Regions from separate parts of the Methylocystis sp. H4A genome, predicted to be linked through region 2. Evidence: riboswitches for the same ligand, from Rfam matches in the RefSeq annotation. Region 2 holds a riboswitch; each other region holds the start of a gene.
What was found. A riboswitch is a leader RNA that binds a small molecule or an ion and turns the genes downstream of it on or off. The one in region 2 is predicted to bind fluoride.
Positions count from the first base shown of each region.

Region 1: another riboswitch for fluoride. It lies ahead of IYW40_RS01735 (MFS transporter); the one in region 2 lies ahead of IYW40_RS03435 (efflux transporter outer membrane subunit).
Region 3: another riboswitch for fluoride. It lies ahead of crcB (fluoride efflux transporter CrcB); the one in region 2 lies ahead of IYW40_RS03435 (efflux transporter outer membrane subunit).

Region 1 is NZ_JADNQY010000013.1:7,117-16,768, forward strand. It holds partial or broken gene IYW40_RS22175 (LysR family transcriptional regulator) at 357-530, shown strand; gene IYW40_RS21550 (DUF3600 domain-containing protein) at 1,165-1,923, opposite strand; partial or broken gene IYW40_RS01725 (TniB family NTP-binding protein) at 2,484-3,107, shown strand; partial or broken gene IYW40_RS01730 (transposase) at 3,169-3,498, opposite strand; gene IYW40_RS01735 (MFS transporter) at 3,552-5,117, opposite strand; fluoride riboswitch at 5,233-5,292, opposite strand; gene IYW40_RS21555 (family 1 encapsulin nanocompartment shell protein) at 5,837-6,121, shown strand; gene IYW40_RS01745 (DUF2945 domain-containing protein) at 6,205-6,414, shown strand; gene IYW40_RS01750 (DUF488 domain-containing protein) at 6,427-6,954, shown strand; gene IYW40_RS01755 (hypothetical protein) at 7,461-8,153, shown strand; gene IYW40_RS01760 (RNA polymerase sigma factor) at 8,374-9,087, shown strand.
Region 2 is NZ_JADNQY010000016.1:79,629-89,280, reverse strand. It holds gene IYW40_RS03435 (efflux transporter outer membrane subunit) at 1-1,517, opposite strand, end outside; fluoride riboswitch at 1,640-1,701, opposite strand; gene dgcA (N-acetyl-D-Glu racemase DgcA) at 1,757-2,740, opposite strand; gene IYW40_RS03425 (MlaE family lipid ABC transporter permease subunit) at 2,957-4,105, shown strand; gene IYW40_RS03420 (ATP-binding cassette domain-containing protein) at 4,114-4,971, shown strand; gene IYW40_RS03415 (MlaD family protein) at 4,944-5,846, shown strand; gene IYW40_RS03410 (ABC-type transport auxiliary lipoprotein family protein) at 5,943-6,539, shown strand; gene IYW40_RS03405 (methyltransferase domain-containing protein) at 6,563-7,369, opposite strand; gene IYW40_RS03400 (2Fe-2S iron-sulfur cluster-binding protein) at 7,605-7,994, shown strand; gene IYW40_RS03395 (NAD(P)/FAD-dependent oxidoreductase) at 8,184-9,233, shown strand; gene IYW40_RS22210 (4'-phosphopantetheinyl transferase superfamily protein) at 9,272-9,652, shown strand, end outside.
Region 3 is NZ_JADNQY010000025.1:218,280-227,931, forward strand. It holds gene IYW40_RS12535 (M3 family oligoendopeptidase) at 1-122, shown strand, start outside; gene IYW40_RS12540 (hypothetical protein) at 199-570, opposite strand; gene IYW40_RS12545 (O-methyltransferase) at 772-1,440, shown strand; gene IYW40_RS12550 (hypothetical protein) at 1,450-1,911, opposite strand; gene IYW40_RS12555 (DUF2946 family protein) at 2,085-2,480, opposite strand; gene obgE (GTPase ObgE) at 2,565-3,629, opposite strand; gene IYW40_RS12565 (GNAT family N-acetyltransferase) at 3,637-4,239, opposite strand; gene rpmA (50S ribosomal protein L27) at 4,418-4,687, opposite strand; gene rplU (50S ribosomal protein L21) at 4,752-5,060, opposite strand; gene IYW40_RS12580 (spermidine synthase) at 5,286-5,978, opposite strand; gene crcB (fluoride efflux transporter CrcB) at 6,183-6,557, opposite strand; fluoride riboswitch at 6,642-6,703, opposite strand; gene IYW40_RS12590 (Kazal-type serine protease inhibitor family protein) at 7,149-7,385, shown strand; gene IYW40_RS12595 (hypothetical protein) at 7,444-7,845, opposite strand; gene IYW40_RS12600 (murein L,D-transpeptidase family protein) at 7,951-9,258, opposite strand; gene IYW40_RS12605 (adenine phosphoribosyltransferase) at 9,334-9,652, opposite strand, start outside.

The DNA.
Region 1 (9,652 bases), on a different contig from region 2:
TGCGGCGTGTTCCGAGGGAGGTTGATTGCTGCTTACTGCATCATTCTCGATGCCAGCATGTCGGCTCGGGAGTTGCGTTATTGTCCGTTCCAGGAACGTCGGCGGATAGCGTGCGCATGCGCCATGATGACGCGTCCAACTAAGCGATTCGCTTAATTACGTCGATCAACCGTGGCGTCGAAGCTGCTGTGCGCATAGGGCTTTCACCTTATTGGGTCTGCTGTCCACATGTTCAACTCAATTGCGTCGTGCTTGGGCTCCACCGTCTGGATTGAGCCCCAAGAGTGACCGTTGCATTCATTTTTCGCAAACGCAAAATTGTTGAAAATAGAACAAAAGAAATTTATATGTAAAATATGGACGTCAATCTAGCGAAGACCTTCTTGGAAGTGGTTGCGAGTGGAAGCTTCATTGCTGCTGCGGATCGTCTACACCTGACGCAAGCAGCGGTGAGCGCCAGAATTCGAACTCTAGAAAGTCAGCTCAAGCGACCACTCTTCGTTCGCAATAAAGCGGGCGCGCGTCTGACGTCGGCGGGCGAACGCTTCGCGCGCTACGCGACGACGATGGTTCAGTTATGGGAGGGCGCTTGTCGACAAGTGGCTCTGCCCGTGGGGCGAGCGAGTGGTTTCAGCATAGGTGGAGAATTCAGTCTCTGGTATCCGCTCCTAGCAGATTGGCTCATATGGATGCATGCGGAATCGTATGAAACAGCGATAACAGCGGACGTTGACACCCCTGCGCGACTTCTCGAGCGCGTGCAGGAGGGCTCGCTTGACCTCGCCGTTCTCCATAATCCGCCGCAACGGTCTGATCTTGTCTGCGAACTGCTCATTGAAGAGAAATTGATTCAGGTAACAACCGACCCAAAGGGTAGAATCGATCCAAATGAGTATGTTTTCGTCGATTGGGGGCCAGAATTCGCTGTCAATCACCAGGCCGCTTTTCCCAAGCTGAGCATTGCGCCCTTGTCAATATCGCTGGGTCCGCTCGCGTTGACCTTTATACTGAGCGTCGGCGGAGCGGGGTATTTTCGTATTGGCGGTGCGCAGCCATTTTTGGCCGACGGACGGTTGCATCGTGTAAGTCGAGCTCCTGAGTTCTCATATTCCACGTACGCCATCTACGCCACGGGGCGCGAGGATGATGTCATGCAACGCGTCCTTAAGGGATTACGGTTGGTGGCGTCAGGTCACGAGAGGGCGGGAATACCGCCGGCGATCGGTGCGAGAGCGTTGTCGCGAAATTTATCGCAACGATCTCCGTCGAAGAAACGGAGAAAGTCAGCAAGAGGTACTGGTAGCGCAATCGTCGCTCAGAACGACTAGCACGCTGTTGAAACGGCTCTGATGGGGTGGACGCCCCCCGACGGCCTCGATGTGCCAGAGTGGAGGTGTTGAATCTCACTCGAGGGAGGCGTCCATGAAAAAAGTTAGCACTATCGGATTGGATTTGGGGAAGCCAGCCGCGCGCTAATTGCGCCTGCACCCAATTGCGCTGACGACGTCGAATGAATGCGCCGACGCCCACGCCAACCAGGCTGGCGGCCATACCAGCGCCAATGCCCGCAACGATCGCCTCGGCGAAACTGCCGTAGATGGTCCAAACGGCGATCGCGCCAGCAATGGCGCCAACATAGAAGAGCAGGCCGATGAGCGCAGCTTTGCCTTCATTAAGCGACTCGGCTTCGATGTAGGAAATGCGAGGAGCTTCATCGCTGTCCTCGATCTCGACCGAGCGTTTCGATCCAATCTTTTCGCGCGTCTTCGCGTCTTCGGTGAGCAGGCTGATTTCGGATCGATCGAATCCATGAGTCATCAAATAGTCAATGGCGGACTGCAGCTTATCAAGCGAGTCGAACAGGCCTACGGCTTCGGAAAATTCGCGAGACTGTTCGAGCGCAGTCGTTTCATTCGATTCCATGGAGTTCCTCCCGAAGCTCATTACTCTTGAATCGAAGCCGGCCTCTGTGTGCGCCCTTGCCCATCTGAGCGGTCATTTGCCCTGTGATCGGCGTATCAAATATCAGCATGCCCCCGCTTGAAGCCTTCGACAAGGCCAAGCGCTAACGGAGCCCCGGAGAAAAGCTCTTCCCAGGACAGATGCTGCATGAAGCGTCCGCACATAGGCGGGACGATAGCGCCAAGGCCACGCAAAACCAAAAAAGCCTCGCGAGCGCACGTCCGCACGGCGGCTGAGCAGCTGGATCCCGGCTGAAGTTGAAAAAAGGCCCGCGGCCGTGAACCGCGGGCAAAGGAGATTGGAGCGTCGCGATGAAGGCGACGCCGGCCAAATTGCGCCGAGGCGCGCTGAGGCAAGCGTGGCAGTCAGATCATAAGGGTCACGCTTGGCCATTGATGGCGCGACCCCACGCAATGCGCGCATAGGAGCGCATATGCTGAACCAGTCCGATTTTCGCCAACCCTTCAGGAAGCGCGGTTTGACGCCGACGCTGCAGATCGAGCGTGGCGCGTTATGCCGACTATCCGCGGGCCAAACAGGCCCTCGACCGTTTGGGGCTCCTGCTCGACCATCCTCGGGGAAGGAGGAGGCCTTCCGTTGCGATTTATGGCGACAGCGGCATGGGCAAAACCATGATCATGAAGCGATTCCGTGATGAACACCCGCCGGGCTTCAATGCGGTCACGGGAGCGCTCCGAACGCCTGCGCTCGCGATGGAGATGACCAGTCGACCTGGAGAACGCCGCTTCTATGCTGAACTGCTCACGCTTCTTGGCGGGCCGCAGCGTCCGCGCGCAGACATTGCGCAGATGGTGCAGTCCGCATTGCGGATCTCGGTGTTCAAGTTCTTGTTATCGACGAAGTCCACAATATTCTCGCCGGTTCCTATCGCGAACAGAGAGTCGTGCTGAACACCCTTCGATTCTTGAGCAATCGCCTTCAAATCTCGCTTGTTTGCTTTGGCGTCAACGAAGCGCGCGAAGCCATCAGCGGTGACGTTCAACTTGCCCGCCGGTTTGAACAGTTCACGCTGAACCGTTGGGCGGCGGATGAAATTTGAATCGCTCGTCGCGTCCACTCTGCGTAACACGCCGCTACGTAATCCTTCCGTGCTCAGCACGAAATCATTGCGTTGGATGCTGCAGCAACGGGCGCGAACTGGCGCATTCTTACAATTAAGCGCAGCGTGACAGACGGGCTCGCATCGCGGTCAGCGCGTTCCCGGTCGATCATCAGCGCCACGTCGTGGATGGTCTCGAACAGAAAACGGCGCATGAAGCGGCGAAACCACCAGTAGATGGTTTGCCAGGGCGGAAAATCCTTGGGCAGCATGCGCCAGCCGCAGCCGGCGCGGGCGATGTAGCGGATGGCGTTCAAAACCTCGCGTGGGTCGACCGAAGGCTTGCGCCCTCTGCGCGCAGGTGAGGGAAGGAACGGCTCAACGCGCTCCCACTCCTCATCGGTCTAATCCGTCGGGTAACGTTTGGTTTTCTTCTCAATGGCGGCCATCTTGGCGCGATTCGCTCGGGTCCACATCCCTAGCTTGAATCACGCCCCTATCTCCGTCGCAACCATTCTCAAACGGTCTCTCAGGGCTGCTCCATCAGTTCCTCGGCGGAAAGCCGTGCGAGCGATTGTTTGCGCTTCTTGGACGCGTAGCTTGGATAGGCGAGCCAGACGACTCCCGAGAGCAGGATGAACGCCATTGCGCCGAACAGAAAGACGTCGTTGAGCGCGAGGATCGACGCCTGCTGTCGAATGAGCTGCGCCGCGCGGCTCTGCGCGGCGGTGGGCGACATGCCCATCGCCTGCATGCGATCCAGGAAAGTGGCGAGCAGGTCGAGCGAGGCGAAGCGCCGTCCGCCGAAATGATCGGCGAGATCGAGCTGATGGAACGGCGTTCGGCGGAAGAAGAGAACGCCGAGCAGCGAGATGCCCAGGGCGCCGGCCACGGTGCGCAGCATCGCGAGCTCTTCCGCCGCGCGGATCAGTCGTTCGCCGACGAGCCCGGTCATGGCGAGGGTCGCGAGCGGCGCAAAGAACATCGCGAGCGAGAAGCCGAAAAAGAACATCGGCGTCTTGACGTCATCGAAATAGGCGTTCTTGTCGTATTGTCCGAGCCAGACAAAGGTCACTGCGAGACCGATGAAGTTGAGGAACACGATCAGTCGCGCGTCGACGTTCCTCGTGATTTCATGCACGACGGCCGCGGCCGCCATCGCCAGAAAAATCATGATCAGATAGACCATGCCGGCGAGCGAGGACGTGTAGCCGAGCAGCACCTGCAATTGCACGATGAACACCGAGAGCAGGCCCTGAATCACCAGGAAGCCGACGATCGAGCAGAAAGTCGCGATGGCGAAGTTGCGATGCAGAAACAGACGCAGGTCTAGCGCGGGCCGTCGTTCGCCGAACTCCCAAAAGATGAACATCGGCAGCGCCAGCAGCACGACGAGCAGCAGCCATCCGAGGAGAGGCTCCGCGAACCAGTCGAAATCATTGCCCATGTTGAGAATCGTCTGCACGCCGAGCAGCACCGCGGCGAGCAGAATGAAGCCGATCGTATCGAAGCGCGTCATGCGGCGCTGAAAGCCGCGCCGGTAGAACAGCGCGGCAATGATCGCCGCGACGGGCATCACGACCAAGACGTTGGAATAAAATAGCCAGCGCCAGTCGAAATATTCGGCCCAGAAGCCGCCCATGAATACGCCGATGGTGAAGGGCGCCATGCTCATGACGCCCCAGAAGCCGACGCCGAGCGTGCGCTGGTGATCCGGATATTGCGCAAGCGTCACGGATTGGGCGAGCGGAAGGGCGACGCCGCCGGCAAGGCCGAGGAGAAATCGCATCGGCGCGAAAAACCAGATGGTTTCGCTCGCCGCGCACATCAGCGAGAAGATGGCGTAGAACATGAGCGCGCCGATCAGCACGCGATAGTCGCCGAAGCGCCCGGAGAACCACCGCGACAGTGGCAGGCCGAGCGCGATTCCCACCATGTGGTCGGTGGTCGCCCAGGTGCCGAAGCTCGGCGTCACGCCCTGCAGACTGCCGGCGGCATAGGGCGCGAGCACCGTGTAGCCCGGAACGTTCGAGAGCATGACGACATTCGCCGCCCCCGCCGCGCCATTCAGCAGCAGGAATCGCCAGCCTATCATTCGGGCCGGCCTATCCATGATCGCCACCCTCGCTCCGTTCTATAATCGCTACTGGGCGGTATTACGCGACATCATCCGCGGTTGTCGACTAGAGCAACGACGGACTCCGACACAATGTAGAGCAGGGGTCATCAGCCGCAGGCGGTTGAGCGCGAACTCGATCGCCGGGACAAGGATAACTGAATCGGACCTAAGCCTGTCAATGGTGAAAGTAGCAGGAAGAACATCAGACAGGACGCCATCCTTGGGTGAAAGACAGAAAATTGCTCACCGATCACGCAAGCTGCATCTTTGCCGTCTTCATCGGCTAATTGCGTGCCCGTTGTTGGATTCAAAATTGGCGGGTTGATACAAAGGCTTGGCAAAATGGTAACGTGGCTGTTTGCTATCAGTATCAGCCTCAGCATGGCAATTTCCGTAGCGTGAACCTGTCCCATTCAGCAGTCATCTTCGTCCCCGCCGTCGTCATCTGCTGTTTCTTGGTCGGCAAGTCGTTCTGGATCGTATTCCAGACGGTCTGACGCGGCAATCGATCGACGACGTGGAGCGCGGCGCAATGGATTCAGATTGGGTGCCCGGGAAATCCCCTTTGCAAAGGATCGCGCTGTGTCCGATGGGTGCGCTGCGGCAGGCATTCACCATTCGCGAGGCCAGCAGCAATCAGGGCGTTGTGCTGCCTTCCAACGTCCGGGTTACCCAAGCGCCTCGCTCAGCCAGTTGTGCGACATGGTCCGTACGCGCTCATGCTCGGGCTAGACACCTACACCGCCGCGAGTGGTGGAAGCGTCCAGGGCTATCCGGTTTTTCACCATCTTGAGCGTGTGGTGGACGGAGGGATCATCTGGGCGCCCGCCATTGAAGGCGGCGTCGTGCGCACGACCTGCAGCGGTGACTTCGAGTTAGATATCGGTCGGGACATATCCGTTGGTTACACGAGCTATTCCAGCACGGCCGTCGAACTGAATTTTCTGGAGACCTTCACCTTCCGGCTGCCGACGACCTAGGCTTCCGTGGTGCTGGCGCCGGGCATAGACTTCGGATCCATCTGTTTGGGAGAAGCGCTTCTTGGAACCGGGAGGACGCGGCGATGGCAAGGAAGTTTAAGATCGGCGATCATGTGAGCTGGAACTCCGAGGCCGGACGCGTGTCGGGGACTATCATCGCCATTCACATTAGAGATTTCGATTATAAAGGCCACACGCATCACGCGTCGAAAGACGATCCCCAGTACGAAATCAAAAGCGACAAGACAGATCACATCGCAGCGCATAAGGGCGGCGCGCTCGACTATGCATAACGAAGGCCGCGCGTGAAGCTTCCGTTTTTCACCATCGGCCATTCCAACCGAACCCTCGAGGCTTTCATCGGTCTACTGCGCGAAGCCGATATCGCTCTTGTCGCGGACATCAGAACGATTCCGAAGTCACGAACCAATCCACAGTTCGACAAGAACACGCTTCCCGGCGCCTTGGCGGCCGTCGCCATCTCTTATGAACATATGGCTGCCCTCGGTGGCCTTCGTGGAAGGTCACGCGGCATATCTCCGACTGTCAACGCCTTCTGGACGAACGAGAGTTTCCACAACTACGCCGATTATGCGCTTACTGCACAGTTTCAGGCAGGCCTCCAACACCTCTTGGACAGAGGACGCAAGCGGCGCTGTACCATCATGTGTTCGGAAGCCGTATGGTGGCGATGCCACCGCCGCATCGTCGCCGATTATCTTATCGCCAGCGGGGAGACCGTTTTCCACATTATGGGGGAAGGTCGTCTGGAGCCGGCCCATCTCACTCCAGGCGCGGTCATTCAACCTGACGGCGCCGTGATCTATCCGTAGTCCGCCGCTCGCAGCATTGGCAGCGCTTCGACGCCAGAGCTTCGAGCAACGCCTCGATGCTCGCGCCCAAGCGAACAAACCCGGCCACACGCCTAAAGCTAAAAATATTTCTGCATCGGGAACGCAGCACGGAATGGTCGCATCTAATATACAGGGCGCAAGTGCGGAGAAAAACTGAGCGGCAGCTACCGCTCTGCACAGAAATATCGTACCGTCGGGAACCCCCGTAAAATCACGCTGGTGCGATAGCGGAGGCGCTATGAGTTTTAGCGCCTCCGCAGCCCGTTTACGAAGTAATGAGAGCCTATCCAGCGCTTGTGTTGTCGCAGGATGTTTTAGAGCTGACCGTACTCTGCCGCTCGACGTGCTCGGAAGCTTTCTCCTTTCCCCCAAAAAAATCTCGTGCAACGGGAACGCAGCGCGAAAGGGTCGCATCGAATATACGGGGCCGCATCGAGTCGATCACACCGGCCGCTACGCAAACTGATCGACCAAGGAGAACCGTCATGACACGCGTGCAGATGTTCCACCGGGCCGTTAATCGCCGCCTCGCCCTTGCGGGCTTCGCCGCCGCACTTATGGCTACTCCCGTTTTCCGCCCGACCGCCGCCTATTCCGTTAACACCTCGCACACCGAAGCCGCGCAGATCATTCGCAGCCCGAGCGGACTCGCGCTCAATAATGCGATGCGTGAATTGTGGGCTCAGCATATGGAATGGACCTATGCGGCAGTCACGGCCTTGGCCAACGGCTCGCCATCTTTCGACGCCACCGCAGCGCGGCTGATGCAGAACCAGGCCGATATCGGCGACGCTATCAAGCCCTTCTATGGCGATGCAGCTGGTAACGCGCTCACCAAGCTGCTTCAGGAGCATATCGGCGCAGCCGTCGAGGTCGTGAAAGCCGCCAAGGCCGGCGACAAGCCGGCCACCGACAAGGCCGTCGCAGCCGCCTACGCAAACGCGCAGGAAATTGCCGATTTTCTCGCCAAGGCGAACAAGAACTGGCCGCAAACCACGGTACGCGACATGCTCAAGGGGCATATCGACACAACTGTGGTCTACGCCACGGGGCTTTTGCAGGGCAAATATGCCGACGGCATCGCCGAATATGGAAAGGCCGAAGCTCATATGATGATGCTGGCCGATGCCCTGACCAACGGTTTGATCGCCGCCTTCCCAACGAAGTTCGAGAATTAGTCGGACAACGCCAAGGGCGACGACGGAACGGCGCCCCGCCATTGCCCGTACGCCCGGAAAGGAGCCGTGATACTCATCGACGCGTTGATCGCTTTCGCGATGGTCGCGGGCATGATGGAATTGCTGCGCGATCCGGAAGACGCGGCGCGCGCGATCCCTATAGCGGCAGCGCCGGCAAAGGCACGCCGGTAGCCTACCTGTTCAATGAATGGAGGCGAAAATGCAATCACTTCAGCGTCAGGCGGCAAATAGCTTCTCGAAAACCACGCCGGAGGCAGAGCTGATCTCGCGCGCCGCTGACGGTGACGGAGTGGCGTTCGAAGCCATCATGCGACGGCACAACCAGCTTCTGTTCCGTACGGCGCGTAGCATCGTGCACAATGATGCGGAGGCGGAGGATGTCGTCCAGGACGCCTATCTGCGGGCGTGGCGCGCGCTTGGAAACTATCGCGCCGAGAGCAAGCTCTCTACCTGGCTTGTGCGGATCACGACCAATGAAGCGCTCGGCCGCTTGCGGCGAAAGAGTGCCCAGATCATTCCTTTGGAAGCTGCCATGACGCCCCATGAATCTGAAGCCCAGACAGCGCTGAACGATGAGCCTGAGCGTAGCCCAGAACAATCGATGATGCGGGTTCAGATGCGCAAGCTCTTGGAGGCGCGCATCGACCTTCTGCCGGAGGCCTTCCGGACGGTGTTCATGCTGCGCGCGATCGAGGAGATGAGCGTCGAAGAAATCGCCGAGGCGCTGGAGATCCCCGAGGCGACGGTGCGTACGCGCTTCTTCCGAGCTCGCAGCCTGTTGCGCGAAAGCCTTGCCCAGGAGATGGACGCGGGCTTAAGCGACGTTTTCGCCTTCGCCGGCGAGCGGTGCGACCGCATCGTGACCGGTGTCCTCGAACGCTGTAAAGCGGAAGGGCTGGCCAGCGAAGAGTAGCGGCGGGTCGAGAGCCCCGTACCTCAGCCGCATAAGCCTGCTTGATGGAACTATTCGGAAGGGAAGATATGAGGTGGGATAGCCGGACGCTGAATAGGGCATAAGAGGGCCGGAGGCGGTAGACGCAGCCTAAAAACCGGGCGCGCCAACCGTCGCTAGGGGATTTGCGCTGGCGTTGGCAAAAATGGGACCGAGGAATCCGTCCAGATTGAAGGGAAGGGGCGTCCTGCTTATCACGCGTTCCCAAAAGGCGCGCAGGCGCTCGACGCGCTTTTCCAGATGATTGCCGCAAATGATCACGACGTTGATCGCGCCGATCGAAATGCCGGCGAGCCCCTTCGGACAATATCCCCGCCGCGAGCGCCCCGAACGGGCCCGCCTAATAGGCGCCGAGCGCGCCGCCGCCTTGAAAAACCAGCGCGACAACTTCTTTATTCGTCATGCGCTCATGCGCCGCCGCTCCGCATCTTCCGCGCGCGTCGCCCCTGGATCCTCCCATTCCACCGTCGGCGTGTTGCGGCCTTTGCCTTCCACAACTCTGAGCCTATTTTGGACAACGTCGGAA
Region 2 (9,652 bases):
GGGTCGGTTTCGGGCGCCGGCTTCGGCGCGGCCGGCGGCGGACCATCGGCATAGCCGCCGCCCAGCGCCTGATACAAGTCGACGGCGGCGATCAGCCTGTCGCCTTCAAGCGCGCGCTGCGCGAAGCCGGACTCGAGAAGATCAACACGCTCGGCGACGGTTTCGCGGCGATCCTTAATGCCGTCGCGCAGCCGCGATTGCGCGAGGTCATATTGCACGCGCGCCACGCGCAGGTACCGACTTTGCGCCTCATATTCGGCGCGCGCGCGCTTGAGATTGGCGATGGCGTCGGCGACCTGCTGCGCCGCTTGCAGCAGCGTCTCATTATATGAGTCGACCGCCTGATCATAATCGGCGCGCTGGAACTCCAGATTTCCGCTGAGGCGGCCGCCCTGAAAAATGGGCAGGCGAACTCCGGGCGAGACCGCGTAGCCGATCGCCGATGGCGTGAAGAGATAGCCCGCGAGCTTGCTGATCTTCGTCGAGGTCACCGAGCCTTCGAAGCCGCCGGTGATCGCAAGATCGATCGAGGGAAGAAACATTGTTTTGGCGACGTGAACCCGGGCCGCCGCCGCCTCGGCGCGGCGCAGCGCGGCGGCGAGATCGGGACGGTGCGCGAGCAGTTCAAGCGGCAGGCTGCGTGGCAGCGGCGGCGACGCTGGCGCTGGCGCGCTTCGACCGGCGTAAAGGTCGCGTGCGGCGTCGGGTCCTTCGCCCATGAGCCGAGCGAGCGCGTCCTTCTGCAGCGTCACCAGCGCCTGCGCGGCCGCTTCGCGCCGGACGGCGTTTTCGAATTCGGCGCGGGCGATCTGCACCCCGTCCAAGGAGTCGAGTCCGGTGCGAAAGCGGGTTTCAGCAAGCGCAACCAAATCGCGGCGCAGACGCGTCAAAGCTCTGGCGACCTCGAGCTGGCGCGCCGCGGCGTAGCCGCGCAGATAGGCGCGCGCGACCGAGGCGGTCAGCAGCAGGCGCGCCTGCTGCAATTCGGCCTCCTGCGCCGCCGACTCGCCGATCGCCGAGTCGAGCAGAGCCCGGTTTTTCTGCCAGAAATCCAGCTCCCAGGTCAGCGCAAGCGGATTGATGAAGGCCATGGTCTTCTGCAATCCGCCCTGCGCCGGATTGTAGGAGGCCACGACGCCATGCAGAGGATTGCGCGACTGCCGCATGCCGAAGGTCGCCTGGACTTCCGGCAGGAGCCTGGCGCCGGCGACCTGCACGATGGCGTCCGCGCCGCGCAGAGTGTCTTCCGCTTTCTTGAGGCTTTGATTGTCGCGCAAGGCCTTGTCGATGACGCCGTCAAGCTCCGCGCTGCGGAAGGCGCGCCACCATTCCTCGCGGGGCCAAGCCGTTTCGCCAGCGGCGGCTTTCAAGCCGGATCTGGCCAGCGTGCGCTCCATGGCCGGCGCGCCCAGAAATTGGGCGCGCTCAACCGGCGTCGTAGGCGCGCAGCCGGCGAGAAAAAGCGCGATCGGGGTTCCGCAGCACAGCCATCGCCGCCGCGTCCAGAGCCGAATCACGCCGATGCCCCAAGCGGCTATAATTCCGCGGGGGCGCAGGCGGCAAGGCGCACGACGGGGTGCGGGCTCTCTAAGCAACAGACACTCCTACCCTGCGCCGACGATCTTATGAACGCGGCGGCGAGTTCGCAGGAGTCATCAGCCTTTCGGCGGTTATCGGGGGAACCCCATCCCCATCCGTTAAAACTTAGTTTACGACAGAGCTACCGGTCAATAAGTCCAGATGGCGACCTCGCGCGCTATCCCCAGAGCTCCGGCCCCGGCGGCAGGAGAGTCGATCCCTCGTAGCACAGCCCGGGGACGCGGTCGCGGGCCAGAAGCAGAGGCCCGTCGAGGTCGACGAAGGAGGCGATCTGCCCCACGAGGACGGCTGGCGCCATGGCGAGAGACGTCCCCACCATGCAGCCCGCCATGATGGAAAAGCCCATCTCCTGCGCCGCGCGCGCCAGCGCCAGCGCTTCGGTCAGGCCGCCGGTCTTGTCCAGCTTGATGTTGATCGCGTCGTAGCGGCCCTTGAGCGGCGCGAGCGAGGCGCGGTCGTGCACGCTTTCGTCGGCGCAGATCGGCACGGGGCGCGGCATGGTCGCGAGAATGTCGTCGCGGCCCGCCGGCAGTGGCTGCTCAATGAGCGAGACGCCGTAATCGGCGCAAGCGGCGAGCTGGCGGGGAAGGGTTTCAGCCGTCCAGGATTCGTTGGCGTCGACGATGAGGGTTGAGTTGGGGGCGCCGGCGCGCACCGCGGCGAGGCGCGTTTCGTCGCCCTCGCCGGCGAGCTTGATCTTCAAGAGCGGGCGGTCGGACGCCCTTTCCGCCGCGGCGCGCATCTGATCGGGCGCGCCGACCGAGATCGTGAAGGCCGTCACGAGCGGCGAGAGCGCCTCGAAACCTGCCGCGACATGGGCTGGAACGCCCGAAAGCTTGGCCTCGAGGTCCCAGAGGGCGCAATCGAGCGCATTGCGCGCCGCCCCCGCCGGCAGCAGGCGCTGCAAGTCGGCGCGATCGGCCCCGGCTTCGAGGGCGTCGCGCGCGCTTTCAATTGTGGCGACGACGCTTTCGGCGCTTTCGCCATAGCGTGCATAGGGCACGCATTCGCCGCGACCGACGCCGCCGCCTTGAGCCAAAGTCGCGGTCACGACGACGGCTTCGGTCTTGGCGCCGCGCGAGATCACGAAGCTGCCGGCGATCGGGTAACTCTCTATGGCGACAGATAGTTTTCGCTTCAAATCTCTCTCCGGCGCCCACGTCGCGCGGCTGGAATTGGCGCTTGCGATGTGCGCCGACGCGCTTGCTGACGTCAATTCACGAAGTTATGACGTTTTTGCAAGAGGCGGCTTTATAAGCGGCGGCGCGCCGGCCCGCGTCAGCGGCGCGCCACAATCGTCGGATAGGATGACGCCATCAATGAGCCGATTACTGACTCCAGCGCGGAGCGAAGCCCGATGACCGTCGCGGCGATGCAGCGTCCGCCCAACGTCGCGCGCCAGTCCTCGGCGGCGGGCGTGCGCCTTGCGCTTTCGGGCGACTGGACGCTCTTCGCCTCTCAGCGCCTGGAGGAGGAGGGGAGTCGAATTGTCGAGGAGGCGCGCCTCGATCGCAGGGTCGCGATCGATCTTTCGCAAATCTCGCAACTCGACACGGCTGGCGCCTGGCTGATCAATCGCGCGCGGCATGATCTCGCGGGCCGCGACGTCGCTGTCACGCTCGAACATGTGCGCCCTGAATTTGCGACCCTGCTCGAAGAAACACATTATCGCGACTTCGTTGCGCCCTCGCGGCCGCGGTTCAATGTCATCTTCGCTCTGCTTGCAGACTTCGGCGAATCGATCGTGGATGCGCTTCGCGAATTTCACCGCGGCGTCGCCTTTCTCGGCGAATTCGTCTCCTCGATGATCTATGTGGCCGCCAATCCGCGGCGGTTCAGGCTCACTTCGCTCGTCGCGCAAATTGAGCTGGTCGGCTTTCGCAGCGTCCCGATCATCGTGTTGATCAACATTCTGGTCGGCGGCATCGTCGCCCAACAGGGCATCTTTCAATTGCTCAAATTCGGCGCGTCCAGCTACTCGGTCAGCCTGATTGGCATTCTTGTCTTGCGCGAACTCGGCGTGCTGCTCACCTCGATCATGATTGCCGGCCGCTCAGGCTCGGCGATCACCGCCGAACTCGGCTCGATGAAAATGCGCGAGGAGATCGATGCGCTACTGGTGATGGGGCTTTCGCCGATCGAGGTGCTCATCGCGCCGCGCGTGCTCGGTCTCGTGATCTCTCTGCCGATTTTGACCTTCATCGCCGACATAGCGGCGCTCTTTGGCGGCATGGTCGTTTCCTGGTGGTACGGGGGGATCAGCCCGGTGGCGTTCGCGTCACTGCTCAAAGAGGCTATTGCGCTGCATACGTTTCTTGTCGGCATCATCAAAGCGCCCTTCATGGCGCTGGTCATTGGCCTCATCGCCTCGATGGACGGTCTCGCGACGCAGGGCTCCGCCGAATCGCTGGGCCGTCAGGTCACCTCCTCGGTGGTGAAATCGATCTTTATGGTCATTGTGATGGATGGGTTGTTCGCCGTGTTTTTTGCGGCGATCGACTATTGAGCGCGGCGATGACCAGTTCCTCGGCTCATGCCAACGACGTCGCTCAACAGCGCCTCAACCGCGATGTCATCATCAGCGTGCGCGACCTCGTCGTCGGCTTTGGCGACAAAACCATCATGAAAGGGCTCAGCCTCGACGTTTACCGCGGCGAGGTGCTCGGCTTCGTCGGAGGATCTGGGCAGGGAAAATCGGTGCTGACCCGCGCGATTCTCGGACTCACGCCGACGCGAGGCGGCGCCATTCGGGTTTTTGGGCAGGATCGCGACGCGCTCGCGCCGCTTGAGCGGCGTGCGCTGGAACAGCGTTGGGGCGTGCTGTTTCAGAACGGCGCGCTGTTTTCGGGCCTCACGGTAAAGCAGAACATTCAGATGCCGATGCGCGAAATGCGCGACATCTCTCAGCGACTGATGGACGAGCTGGCCATGCTGAAGCTCGAGCTTGTTGGCCTTAGTCCCGACGCCGCGGACAAATTTCCGTCAGAATTGTCGGGCGGCATGGTGAAGCGCGCGGCCCTGGCGCGCGCCTTGGCGCTTGATCCCGAGCTTGTGTTCCTGGACGAGCCGACATCGGGACTTGATCCGATCAGCGCCGCCGAATTTGACGCGCTGATCGGCACGCTGCAGCAGACCCTCGGGCTGACCGTGTTTATGGTGACGCACGATCTCGACAGCCTGTATTCTATCTGCGACAGGGTGGCCGCGCTCGCTGAAGGCCGGGTCATCGCCGCAGGGCCGCTGGAAACCTTGCTCGCGTCCGACCATCCGTGGCTGAAAGCCTATTTCCACGGCGTGCGCGGCGGCAGACTGACTGCGGCGCGCGTCGAGCAGAAGGACGAACAATGGAAACCCGCGCCAACTACGCCCTGATCGGCGCTTTCACGCTGGCGGTCGCCTTTGCCGCCTTTCTCTTCGTCTACTGGTTTTCCGGACCGAGCCAGCTTGGCCGACAGGAAACGTTCCAGATTGTCTTCACCGCGGTTTCAGGGCTGACCCGTGGCTCCTCGGTGCTGTTCAACGGCGTGAAAGTCGGCGAGGTCACGCATCTTGGCATTTCCGAACAAGATCCAAGCAAGGTCGACGTGCTCGTCAGGATCGACAGCAGAACGCCGGTCAAGACCGACACGCGCGCGCGTCTCGAGACGCGGGGCTTTACGGGCGTTTCCGACGTCCTGCTGGTCGGCGGCACGCCCGGCGCGCCGGCTCTGACGGCGCAAGTCGGCCAGAAGTATCCCCAAATTCAGGCCGAGCGCTCCGAAATCCAAAATTTGCTGGTCAACGTTCAGAGCCTATCGACGAAGGCCGCCGAACTCCTCACGAAACTCGACAAGCTGATTGACGATAACGGGCCGGCCATCACCGCGACGCTCAAAAACGCTGAAATCGTCAGCAAGACTCTCGCCGACAACTCCGCTTCGATCACAAGCTTCATCCGCGACGCATCCGATGTCGCGCAGTCGCTAAAGCCGGCTGCGGCGCGGCTCGACAAGGTCCTCGCGGCCGGCGAAAAGACGATCAAGGCGATTGACCCCAAGCAGATCAAGGCGATCGCCGGCAATATCGCCGGGGCTTCGGAACGCATCAATCGTTTCGCCGGGACGGGGCTGCGGGAATATGAACAGCTTGCGGTGGATGGGCGCAAGGCCGTCGACACGTTCGATCGCACGCTGCGTTCCGTTGAGAAAAACCCCTCACAATTCATCTTCGGGCCGTCTCAGTCCGTGCCGGAGTATCAGGGCCGCTAATTCAATCCAAGGCGTGGCTTTAAGCCGATGCGCGGATCGTTTAGAAGGACGACGCGCCCGACGGGGCGCGCGGGCGAAATGGGGCGACGAGTCGGCATGAAACTGAAGGCGTCCACTGCGACGCAACGAAAGGTCGCGCAGGCCACGGCGATCGCATCGCTTGCGTTTCTCGCGGCCGCCTGCGCCCAAGCGCCCCGCGAGACGTTCGATCTGACGACCGAGACGGGCGTTTTGCGAAGCGTCGCGTTGCGCAGCGGCCCGGCGGTCTTCGTGCCTGAACCCGCAGCGATCGCGCCGACCTCGTCAGATCGCATCGTGATCCGCGCCGGCGATGACAGCGTGGCCGTTCTTCCCGGCGTGCAGTGGTCGGATCCGATGCCGCTTCTTTTTCAGCGCCGCTTGATCGAAGCGCTACAGCAGTGCGGTCTTTCAGCCTCTTCCAACTTTGGCGGGCAAACACAACTGCAAACGGACGTGCGACGCTTCGAGATCGACATCGCCCGCAATCTCGCCGTCATTGAAGTTTCCGTCCAGCTCGTCGACTCGGGCAGCGGCCGGGCGAAGGCGGCGCGAATCTTCGTCGAAGAGGCTCCGGCCTCGGAGCACATCGGCTCGCCAGCCGCGCGGACCCTCAGCGACGCTGCGGCGCGTATCGCGCTGCGCATCGGCCAATGGACGCGCGCTCGGCTATAGCGACGCCGGCAGGGCGCAATCGCTCAATCCGGTATCGAACCTTCCCACAGCATAATGTTCAGGCACGCGAGAAACGCGCCGCTTTGCGACGCAGCTTTAGACGCGCTCGACCAGTCTTCCGCCTCGTCTCGCGTCAAGACGCCCGCGGACACGCAGTTCTCCGTCACGCGCGCGAGGTCGAAAATGATCTCCGCCGCGTCGAGGCTTCTGACGACGAGCGCATGCGCCCGGCAGTCGATGTTTTCGACGCCGCACTTTTGCAGCAGAACGCCGATCTCTCGGCCGATGTAGGGATTGGCGAAAGACTTCTCCCATAGTCCCGCCAGCTTCGCCCCGGTTTCGAGCTTCCCGTTGTAGACGAAATATGTTCCCCAATCGGGCTCGGCGACGACGATTCTGCCGCCCTTGCGCGTCACCCGGACCATTTCGCGCAGCGCCTCGATGGGGGCGCTGATGTGCTGCAAGGAGCGATCGATTCGAGCGCCGTCGAACTGGCGATCGCCGAAGGGCAGGCGGCGGGAGTCGCCGCCGACGAAAAGCGCGTTGGGAAGCCCCCGCGCCCGCTCTCGCGCCAGGCCGAGAAAGCCATGCGCCGAATCGAGCCCGAAGACGTCGGCGCGCGGGAAGCGCCGCGCGAGTCCGATGACGTCGAAGCCGACGCCGCAGGCCACGTCCAATATCTTGCTGTTGCCGGATATATGCAGCGCGTCCCAGGTCTCTCGCTTGTAGCGCTTGAAAAAAGGCGTTTCGTTCATGAAATCGAGACAGCCGGTCAGCTCGGACCGCAGCGCGCCGTCGGCGTTCCGGAAGCTTAAAGCGATGTCTGTCATATGCGCGCCTCTTTCGGCCTTTGTCGGTGAATCCATCGAATGTGGCCTACGGTCGCGCGCGCTGGGAGGGGCTAGCGCCGCAAACGGACGGGTGCTAACTGAACGGCGACAATTTGGGCAGCGCTGGCGGCGCAACCGCACGACGCGCGGAAGAACAATGGCTCGCGGCTTCCCGCTTCAAGCACAGTCGGGAGCGCCGCGAAAGTCGAGCATGCATGAGGAAGAGACAGGCGTCATGGCGAAGATGAGCTTTGAGGATGCTGCGACCCGCTATGGCGCGGAACCGGGGGGCGGCGCGCCGACAAAGGTCAAGATCACCTTCGTCGATTCCCAGGGTCAAGCCAGATCCGTCGAGGGCGAGGTCGGCTCGACTGTGATGGAAACAGCCCGACGCAACGATATTCCCGAGATCACCGCGGAATGCGGAGGCGCCTGCGCCTGCGCCACCTGTCACGTCTATGTCGATGAAAAATGGGCCGAAAAGACCGGCAAGGCGTCGCAGATGGAGGAGGATATGCTCGACTTCGCCTTTGACGTGAAGCCGAATTCGCGGCTGTGCTGCCAGATCACGGTAAGGCCGGAACTCGACGGGCTGGTCTTAACGACCCCCGCCCAGCAGGGCTGACGCGCAATTTTTCCAGACTACGCCCGAGCGGGTTTGAATCTCTCGATAAATGCGATAGACGAACCGGCAGGGCGAAATTTGAAGCCGGCCGCCGCGCAAGACGCGCGCATAGCGCGGGCCGGCGACGCACACGCGACGCGAACGGCGTCTTCGATCTTCCGCGTCTGAAGAATTAGTCGGGAATTGACGATGAACCAGCTTAAAGAAGCCGCGATCGAAACCGATGTGGTCATTGTCGGCGCCGGCCCGGCAGGTCTTTTTTCGGTGTTCGAACTTGGCCTGTTGGACATCAAGGCGCATGTCATCGACATTCTTCCGCGCGCCGGCGGCCAGTGCTCGGAACTCTATCCCGAAAAGCCGATCTATGACATTCCCGGCCTGCCGGTCTGCACCGGGCAGGAGCTGACGGACAATCTCCTGAAGCAGATCGAGCCGTTTCATCCGACCTTTCACTTCAACGAAATGGTCGAGACGCTCGTGTCGCTGGGAACGGCCGAAAAGCCGGAATTTCGCCTCAGCACAGATGCGGGAAAAATTTTCCACGCCAAGGTCGTCTTCATCGCGGCCGGCGGGGGATCGTTCCAACCCAAGAAGCCGCCGATCCCCAAGATCGAGTCCTATGAGGGGAAGTCGGTGTTTTACGCCGTGCGCCGCATGGAGGACTTCCGCGACAAGAACGTCGTCATCGTCGGCGGCGGCGATTCGGCGCTCGATTGGACGCTCAATCTGCAGCCGGTGGCGAAAAGCATCACGCTCGTTCATCGTCGCGACCAGTTCCGCGCCGCGCCGCATTCCGTCTCGGCGATGCAGGAGCTCGTCGCGGCGGGCAAGATCGACTTCAGGCTCGGCCAGATCACCGCGGTCGAAGGCGAGGATGGCGAACTGGCGAGTGCGGTCCTCAAGGGCAATGACGGCGTCGAAGAGAAGCTCGCCTGCGAGCGCCTGATGCCGTTCTTCGGCCTCACAATGAAGCTTGGCCCCGTCGCCGATTGGGGGCTTCAGCTCAATGAAAACCTCATTCCCGTCGACACCGAGAAATTCGAAACGAGCCATCCCGGCATTTTTGCCGTCGGCGACATCAACTCTTATCCCGGCAAATTGAAGCTCATCCTTTCGGGCTTCCACGAGGTCGCGCTCGCCGCGCAGAAGGCCCATCGTTACGTCTATCCCGACAAGAAGCTTCTGTTCCAATACACGACATCCTCGACCAATCTGCAAAAGAAGCTCGGGGTCTCCTGACGTCGGCCGACGCTGAGACGTCCGCCGCCTTCGTCGACGTGTTCATCATCGACGTCGCGAAGATCGCCGCCGACGAATGGCCGAAGCTCGCTGCGCTTCTCGATGAAGCCGAAACAGCGCGGGCGGCGCGTTTCGCTTTCGAGTCCGATCGCCGCGCCTATGTCGCCGCGCATGCGCTGTTGCGCGCATGCCTTTCCGAGCGCGCGAGATGGGTTGCGCCCGCCGCGTGGCGATTTGGCGCGACGCCGCACGGCAAGCCCTTCCTGCTGTCGCCGCGCACCGGCCTTGACGTGAGCCTGTCGCATACCCGCGGCATGGCCGCCGTGGCGATCGCGTCGGGACGCGACGTCGGCGTCGACGTCGAGTCGTTTCTCAAGCCGCGAGACGCGCTGAAGGTGGCGGAGCGCTTCTTTGCGCCC
Region 3 (9,652 bases), on a different contig from region 2:
AGCCTTACGCCGAGCTTCTCAAGCCTTTCGGATTGGACGCGCGGGATCCGGCGTTCTGGAACATCGGCCTTGAAATGATCGAAGGCCTGATCGCGGAACTCGAAGCGATGGAGGACGCCTAATCGGCGCGTCCAACGCCAAACGAAAACGCCGGCGTTGAGCCGGCGTTTGTTATTGGAAGAAGCTGTTGTCAGGCGCTTAGTTCTGGCCGCCTCTGATCACGATTTTTTCGCCGTCGCAGACGGCTTCGCCCAAGTACACGTTATGAGCGCCCTCGACGGGCTTGCCGGTCCATACGCAATTCTTCTTGGAATCGGAGCGGTCCACGAGTTTGAGCGTGTAAACGCCGCCCGTGAGTTCACCTTCAAGCTTGTAGGTCAGCATGGAGCCGTTATCGAGCTGCATTTCGCTCTTGCCCGAAACCTTGTCGCCTTCCGTCGCGACAGTCCAGGTGCCCTGCGCGCGCTTGATGCCCGCCTTATTCGCTTCGGTCACATTCCACTGCGCGGCATAGGCCGATGCGCTAAAGGCGGCGGCGGCAAGGGCCGTCGTCAAAGCAAGCTTGATCATTGGTTGTGCTCCCATAAAGTGTTGTGATGAGCAGCATATCGGCCGCAGTCCAACTGGGGCTCGTGAAATGCGGCTATCAAGCCTTTTTGCGTCCGTGCGCTTTGGCGCGCGAACGACGGCGGAACATCGCGTGATATCACGCGAGATGTCAATTTATTTTCGCCTTAGCTAACGTTAAGCGTTCGATGTAAGGGACGTCAAATGTTCGAAGAAAAAGCCTGGCGTCGCGTGGACGACTATATCGGCGCGGCGCTGATTTCCAAAGAAGAAGCGCAGGAGGAAACGCTTGCGGCAAATGCGCGCGCTGGCCTGCCCGCGATCGATGTTTCGCCGCCGCAGGGCAAATTGCTGCATCTGCTCGCCTGCGCGATCGGCGCAAGACGCGTTCTCGAAATCGGGACGCTGGGAGGCTACTCGACAACCTGGCTGGCGCGGGCGGTGGGCGAGGGCGGCAAGGTCGTCACCATCGAAGTCGATGCGCGACATGCCGAGGTCGCTCGCGCCAATATTGCCCGTGAAGGCATGAGCGCGCGCGTCGATCTGCGCGTCGGCCCCGCGCTCGAAATGTTGCCGCGGCTTGAATCAGAGCGGGCGCAGCCTTTCGATCTTGCCTTCATCGACGCCGACAAGCCCAACAACGCCGCCTATTTCGATTATGCGCTGAAGCTGTCGCGCCCCGGAGCGCTGATCATCGTCGACAATGTCGTGCGCGAGGGCGCCGTCGCCGACCCTTCGAAAACCGATGGCGGCGCGCTCGGGGCGCGCGCGCTGTTTGACGCCGTCGCCGCGGAAGGGCGGGTTGAAGCGACGGCGGTGCAAACCGTCGGCGCCAAGGGTTGGGATGGATTTCTGATCGCGCGCGTCAAATAGGACGCCTCGTCAGCCGCCTTCAGACGCTCTGTCGAACGCCCGCTTGCCGCGCCGCTTGCGGGGCAAGGGCGCGCCGTCGGCTCCGAACAAGGCTGCTTCGACCTGGTTGCCGCTGTCGTCATAGCGCCAGGAGATACGCGCCGCGCCAAGATCCTTGCGGATCGTCGGCTTACCTTCGGCGTTGAAATAGGCCTCCTCGACCTGATTGCCCTTGGCGTCATAGAAGCGCGCCACCCTGGCTGCGCCCAGGCTTTTGCGCTTCATTGGCCGCCCGTCGGGGTCGAAATAGGTCTCGACGACCTCCACCCGTCCGCGCGTCGGCGCGGGGGCCGCAATGGCTTCAGGCGCGACGCGGATGTCGCCGTCGCTCGCGGCGGTCAGCTTTCCGCTCTGAGAGCAGCGCCGTTCTCCCGAGGCGGCGCTGCGCGCCCGCTTAACGAGGCGCGGCGCCAATTGAGTTTTCTGTTCCATGATCCAAAATCGCTGCGCGGTCCGATGGCTCGTCGCAACCGCCAGTCTGAGAACTGAGCGGCGCGTGCTCTGTGCGATGCACGCTGACAAACGACGGATACGCTGGTCTGACTCTCCCCCGCCGGCGGCATGCCGACATGTCGGGGCGTGACGCCGCATTTCTGCGGCAAGCGTCAGATCAGGACGGGAGGAGCGCGGGAGCCGAGCGGCGGGGTCGACGCCTCTGGAAGACGAGATGTCTCGTCAAAGGCCAGTCCGATCGTCGAATAGGACGCGGCCGGGGGCGTCTCGCCGATGAATGGCGAGGCGGCGGTCGCGCCTCCGAGCGATGCGCAATGCACGACGCAACAGACGTCGCCGTGCCGCGCCGGACGCGCGGGCGTCGCGGGATCTCCGGAAAGCGGTCCGGAAGCCTTGCTAAAGCAGATCGTGTTGGCGAAGAGGCCCGAACCGCGTCCGCTGAACGAAACGCCGACAGCGAGGCCTTGCAAAACAAACAGATAGGCGACGAGCAGCGTGACTGCCGTCGAACTGAACTGCGATGTTTTGACTTCGCTGCGCGCGCTCATAGCCCGTCGAAGCTATTCACTGATCTTGTTAAGGTCAATGGCGACGCCGCGCGCAGGCGGCGATTAAGGGTTTCGCGTCCGAAGTCAGGGGGTCCAGGGCCCCTCGGCTTCCGACGCGCGCTCGTACGCCTTTTGCGCCTCGATGGCGTCGAACACAGCGCGGAGCGCTTCCCTGACGCCGGCGCCGCTCGCCGACGAAAGGAGCAAGGGCGCCGGTTGGCGCTCGCGCGTCTCGGGCCCGGCGGCGGCGATCGCCCGCTTCAGCCGCTCCCGCTGCTTCTTGAGATGATCCGCGTCGACCGCGTCGATCTTTGAAAGCGCGACGATTTCCGGTTTCTCGGCGAGACCGGCGCCATAGGCGGCGAGTTCGCCGCGGATGATCTTGTAATCCTTGCCGGCATGTTCCCCCGTCGCGTCGATAAGATGCAGGAGCGCCCGGCATCGCTCGACATGGCCGAGAAATCGATCGCCGAGGCCGTGGCCCTCATGGGCGCCTTCAATCAGGCCCGGGATGTCCGCCAGCACCAATTCTCTGTCGTCGCTGCGCACGACGCCCAGACCGGGATGCAGCGTCGTAAAGGGATAGTCGGCGATCTTGGGCTTCGCCGCGGTCACCGTCGCCAGGAATGTCGACTTGCCGGCGTTGGGCAGGCCAATCAGCCCGGCGTCGGCGATCAGTTTCAGCCGCAGGATGATGGTGCGCTCCTGGCCCTCGAGGCCAGGATTGGCGCGGCGCGGCGCCCGATTGGTCGAGGTGGTGAAATGCGCGTTGCCGAAGCCGCCATTGCCGCCTTTGCAGATGACGACGCGCTGCCCCACCTCCGTCATGTCGGCGATGAGGGTTTCCCCATCCTCCTCGAAGATTTGCGTCCCGACCGGCACTTTCAGCACGGCGTCGGCGCCGCGCCCGCCGGCGCGGTTCTTGCCCATGCCGTGGCCGCCGGTCTTGGCCTTGAAGTGCTGCTGGTAGCGATAATCGATCAGCGTATTCAGCCCGGCGACGCACTCCGCGACGACGTCGCCGCCGCGTCCGCCGTCGCCGCCGTCCGGCCCGCCGAATTCGATGAACTTCTCGCGCCGAAAGGAGACGGATCCCGCGCCGCCGTCGCCGGAGCGGACAAAAACGCGGGCCTGGTCGAGGAATTTCATCTGCCGCTCACGGTGAAAAGAATCGCGGCCGGCGGGCGCCGAACAGCGTGTGCGCTTCGCCGCGCTTTAATTCGAAAAGCTCGACTTCCATTTCGCCGCCGCGCGCGGGCGCCGGCCGCATGCCGCGGCCCGTGCGGTGGAAACCGAGCTTCTCATGCACGTGCAACGAGGAGCGATTGTCCGGCCGCGCCGAGGAGACGATCCGATCCAGCGAGGTGATTCCGAAGGCGAGGTCGATGAGGGCCCTGGCCGCCTCGGTCGTATAGCCTTGTCCCCAATAGGGCTTGCCGAGCCAGAATCCGAACGTCGCCGAGCCGCGGCGATCCGCGCCATGAAGGCTCACAAGCCCGATCGGCTCGTTGGGCCTATTCTTCGGGGTGACGACGAGATGGAGGCCGCCGCCGGCGCCGTTCTCCTCGCGCACCGATGCGATGAACGCGTTGGCGTCGTGCGGCGCGTAAGGATGCGGGATGCTGGCCGTCATCAGCGCGACGTCGGGATCGCCGACGTGCTGGCGAATCTCATCGGCGTCGGCGGCGCGCGGCCAACGCAGCCACAGTCGCTCAGTCTCCAGCCGGAAAACGTCGTCGCGGGTAATTTCGGGAAACATTGATTGCTCCAAGCGACATCGGAAATATTGGCCCAAGAGCCTGAAAGGAGAGCGCTCCCCACTGGCCCTTCACGGCGCTTCCGGACATCTCGCCTGAAACGTTCCCGCCTGAATTCGCGAGAGAGGTAGTCGAGACGACTTCCGCCGGAAGGCCGGCGGCGGGTCGTCCCCTACCGCCTTACTCGGCTGCTGCGGCGGGCGCCGGCGCCACCGATACGCTGGCGCGTCCGCCGCTGGACTTGAATTCGACGACTCCTTCGACGAGCGCAAAAAGCGTGTGGTCCTTGCCCATGCCGACATTGCGGCCCGGGCGCCACTTCGTGCCGCGTTGGCGCACGATAATATTGCCGCCGATGACGGCTTCCCCGCCGAATTTCTTGACGCCGAGGCGCCGGCCGTCCGAATCGCGGCCGTTGCGCGACGAGCCGCCTGCCTTTTTGTGAGCCATGGTCTTGCTCCGACTATCCTGCGCGGCGACTGGGCCGCTCGATTTCTATTACGCGAGAGGGCGATCAGCTCTCGATCGCGGTGATTCTCACAAGCGTCAGGTCCTGACGATGGCCGCGCTTGCGCTTTGAATTCTGCCGACGACGCTTTTTGAAGGCGATCGACTTGGGGCTGCGCGTCTGCTCGGCGATCTCGCCGGAGACTTTCGCGCCGGCGATCGTCGGGGCGCCGACCTTCGGGCTGTCGCCGCCCAGCATGAGCACTTCGTCGAAAGTGACGGCGTCGCCCGGCGCGCCGTCGAGCGCCATGACGGTGATCACGTCCCCCGCGGCGACGCTATATTGCTTGCCGCCGGTTTTGATGACTGCGAACATCTTTTTTTCCTGTGTTCGTCCCGACGCTGGCGTCTCCGCCGGCCGGCTTCTTGGCAGTTAGTGGCTTCGCCTCGAATTTGCGCCAGGCGCAAACGAAAAGCGCGGCGAAACCGCCGCGCCGAAGCGACGTTCATCTACCCTTCAAAGCCGGCGACTGTCAATATGTGGGGCGGCCAGAAAAAAGGCGGGGCGCTGTCGATTTCGGTTTCAATAGAGATTGGCTTTCTATTGCATCTGAGGCGTCGACTCTCTTGTCGCGATCCAGATGACGTGCCGGGCGCCACCGCGTTGGCCGTTGGCGCGCACCTTGACTTCATCCACGCGGAACCCGGCTTTGCGGAGGCGCGACGTGAAATTCCGATCCGGCCCCGATGACCAGACGGCCAACACCCCATCATGGCGCAGCGCCTTGCGGGCCGCTTTCAATCCCTCGATATCGTAAAGTCCGTCATTGGCTTCGCGAGTCAGGCCCTCGGGGCCATTATCGACATCGAGAAGGATTGCGTCATAAGTCGAGCGGCCAGACCGGATCAGGCGCCCAACGTCACCTTCCTCGATGCTGACGCGCGGATCCGTCAGGCTGGCGCCGAAGACTTCCGCCATCGGACCGCGCGCCCAGGCCACGACCGCCGGAATGAGTTCGGCGACAACGATCCGCGCTTTCGCGCCGAGTACAGTGAGCGCGGCGCGCAGAGTGAAGCCCATCCCCAGCCCGCCAATCAGAACACGCGGCTGTGGGCGCGCCTGAATTCTCTCGCAAGAGAGCGTGGCGAGCGCCTCCTCCGAGCCACTGAGGCGACTGTTCATCAGTTCGATATTGCCCAACGTGATCGAGAATTCTGCGCCGCGACGCTTGAGGCGGAGTTCGCCCTCGCCGCCCGGTATCGGCGCTGTGTCGAGCAGGGTCCACGGAATCACTGATCCTCTCCGTTTCCTTGGGAAGCGCTTCATGCGACGACATGCGATGACCTCAATGCGCTAAATTCTGCAGTTCGGGCACAGGCCGCAAAGCGCCAATCCCGGACTATCGCTTCGCCCACAAACAGTTCCTCGACCGCCGTTCGCCAAATTTCATTTGCAAATTGCTGCCGCATCTCCACGCCAGGCTGGAGTTCGAACCCTTCACGAAAAATGGCGCAGCAGCGACACGCCGGCGAGGAGGCCGGCAATCGCAAGTCCGATTGACGCCACGACATAGAAGGCCGCCATCGCCAGTTCGCCGCGTTCGTAAAGCAAAACCGTCTCGAGCGAGAACGCCGAAAAGGTGGTGAAGCCGCCAAGAATCCCGGTCGTGAGGAACAGGCGCCAGTTCTGGGACGCCTCGCCCTGAAAGGCGAAATAACCCACGATCACGCCCATCAGGAACGAGCCAAGCACGTTCACGGCCAGCGTCCCGAAGGGAAAACCGACGCCGATCAGTCGGGCAAGAAGAAGATTGACCCCGTGGCGCGCGGCCGCGGCCAGTCCCCCGCCAGCAAATACGATGAAGAAGCCCATGACGTCGTCCTTTCCAACAGGCGGACGACAAACATGCTGCGGCAGGCGGCGTTTTAGGCGCGCCCCTCCCGCAGGACGCGCGTCCTTGCGGCAGGAGCCATCAGCCTCATCAGGCGGTTACCGGGAGCCCCATCCCGTGTGGGAGCCAGCATAGTCGAGCCGGCGCAAACGATCAACGCCGTCGCTGGCCGCCGACAGGGCTTCGAACTCTGGTTAATTTCAGCTCACTCTCAGCCGTCATGACCGGCCTTGTGCCGGGCATCCACGCCGGTCAGCCGCGAAACGCTTCGCGCGGAGACGGCAGGTTCGGCTCATATCCTCACATTTGCCTCGCGTCATCGCGTGGATGGCCGCGACAAGCGCGGCCATGACGCGGTGAGATGACCCCTCCCTGGATTCGGAGCGCCCTGCAGCCGCCGTCGCCGTCGCGGGAACGCTCGCCGGTCCGAGGCGTTATCCCTCCGTTACGAAAGCATTTTTTGGAGAATTGCTATGTATTTACGCCTTGGCTTGCGCCTCTGCGCGCTCCTCGCTTCGACGCTCTTCGTATTCTTTGCTCCCGCGCCCGCCTCGGCCGCCAAGGTCGGTGAGATGTGCGCAGGCATCGCCGGCATTCAATGCGACACAGGCTTGTGGTGCGACCCCGAGCCGGGCCAATGCCGCGGAGCCGACATCGCGGGCAAGTGTGTGGAGGTTCCAAAGATATGCACCAAGGACTATCGCCCGGTGTGCGGCTGTGACGATAAAACCTATGGTAACGACTGCACGCGTCGCGCCGCCAAGGTCGCGAAAAAGTCCGACGGCGAGTGCCCGAAACCTTACAGGTGAGACTGGTGGCTGAGATCTGGCGCCGGCGCGGCGCAATCGTGCCGCGCCATTGCTTCGGCTAGTTGAGGCAGCCGCTGGCCTGCATCTGAGCGATCCAGATCGCGCAGGCCGCCTGAGAGCGCTCGTGACGGTGGTGACGGCGGGAGCCGCCGCCATAGCCGTCGTCGCCGCCAAATCCGCCGTAGCCGCCATCGCCATCATAGTCGCCGGGATCGCCGCCGAAATCTGCGCCGGGATAGCCACGGCGATAGGCTTGGCCGTAACCTTGGCCGTATCCTTGCCCGTAACCCGGACCATAACCGCCATGCCCGCCGCGCCCGTACTGATGCTGGCGCATGCATTTGTTGTAGTTTTCGGCGATCGCGAAGCACAGCGGCGCATTGGCCGCCTGGGCGATCGGCGCGAAGAGGATGCCGAGCGCGCAAGCCGCGCCGACGATAGGATAGGTCACGAGCCGCATGCGGGCGTTTTCCTTGTTTGCGCCCCCCAGCGCTTTTGCCGAAGTATCCTCACGCGCGCCGGCTGAAACCAAGCTGAACAGTCTTGTCTCAGCGTTGCGCCCCGATCACCAGCCGGCGATGCGTCGGCAGGACGAATCGCCCGCGCCAAAGGCGTAATGATCGCCGCAGGCGAAGGCCACCGGCGGTTCGCCGGTCTGCTCGAAGATGTCGTAGCCCTGCTTCAGATTGTGCCAGAACTCGGTCCAGTGCTGATAATTGCCGCCCGCGCCGACGAAGGCGAGCCAGCTGCCGCCGGTTTCCCGAGCGATCGCATGCTCCGTTAAGCGGAAGGGAAAAATGTGCACCTGCACTTCGCGCTGGCCGGCGCGCATCGCCGCTTCGACGAAGGCGTAGATTTCCTCGATGCCGCGGTCGGTCATGGCGAAGCAGCCGACCGACTTGCACGCGCCATGCACCATGACGAGACCGCCGGTCCGCCCGTTCTGGCGATCGAAGGCGTTCGGATAGCCGACGTTGAACGCGCGGTGATAATTCGAATGCGGATGCAGCTGCTTCGCCGAGACGCTGTAGAAGCCTTCCGGCGACTGGTAGTCGGCTTCCTTGAGCTTGGGTCCGAGCTTGCCGGACCATTTGCAGATTGGATAGGTCCTGTAGAGCGAGAAGCGGCTGTTGCTCTTTCGAAGCCAGAGCTCGAGCTGCCCTTCCTGCTTGAAGATGCGCACGAAGACCTGGTCCCCCATGCCGTAGCGGATCGGGGCCTCCTGCTGAAAGGCGTCCTCGGGCGCAGCCCGCAAGGTCGGCTCGACGGCGCGCGCCACCTGGGTCGGCGGCGCCGACGCCGGGGCCGATTCTTGCGCCGTCGGCGTCGCCTCAACCGCGGCTCTCGCCGACGGCTCCTGCGGCCGGGCCGGCGGCAGCGGCGCATTGGCGGGCGCCGGCGCCATTGCCGGCTCGGCGGGCGGGGTCGCTCCGGCGGTTTGCGGCTGCTCGGCAGGGGCTGACACCGTCTCGGTGAATTTGTCCGCAAGCTCGGCGAGATTGGCCGGTCGCGACGGGGGCAGCGGCGTGGGCTTTTCCACAATCTCCGGCCGCGCGGGCGGCGGCGCGGGCGGGAACGACACCGACCCTTCGACGTCGTCTTGCGGGAGAGTCGCCACCTCGACGCTCGGCTCTTGCGGCGTCGCTATTGTGGGCTCGGGCGGCGGAGCAGGGGGGAACGCGCCGGGCTTCACCCGCAGGGCCATGCTGCGCAGGCCGGTCGGCAGCGCGCCGCTCCAGGCGCTGCGCGCGGCCTCGCTCCGGACGGGAGACGCGCTCTCGCCCCAGGGCAGATAGCGGAGGGCCGCGACTCCGCCGACGAGCGCGGCGAGGGCGAGCGCCGCCAGCGCCAAATGGGTCTGTCGCGGCGTCATGCGCCTATGCAAGCCTCTCCTGGAAGATTCTGAAACTCGAGCCTGGGCTGAGCAAGACCATTCGAAAAAGGCGGTTTAGTGGCCTTGGAAGGCGACCAGCGTGCGCACCGGGACGCCGAGCGCCTGGAGCCTTTTCACGCCGGCGAGGTCGGGCAGGTCGATGACGAAACAGGCGGCGACGACGTCGGCGCCGGCCTGGCGCAGGAGTTTCACCGCGCCCTCGGCGGTGCCGCCGGTGGCGATCAGATCGTCGACGAGAATCACCCGCTCGCCGGGGAGGACCGCGTCCTCATGCATCTCCATTTCGTCGACGCCATATTCGAGCTCATAGGCGATCGAGACGACGCGATGCGGCAGCTTGCCCTTCTTGCGAATCGGGATGAAGCCGGCGGAA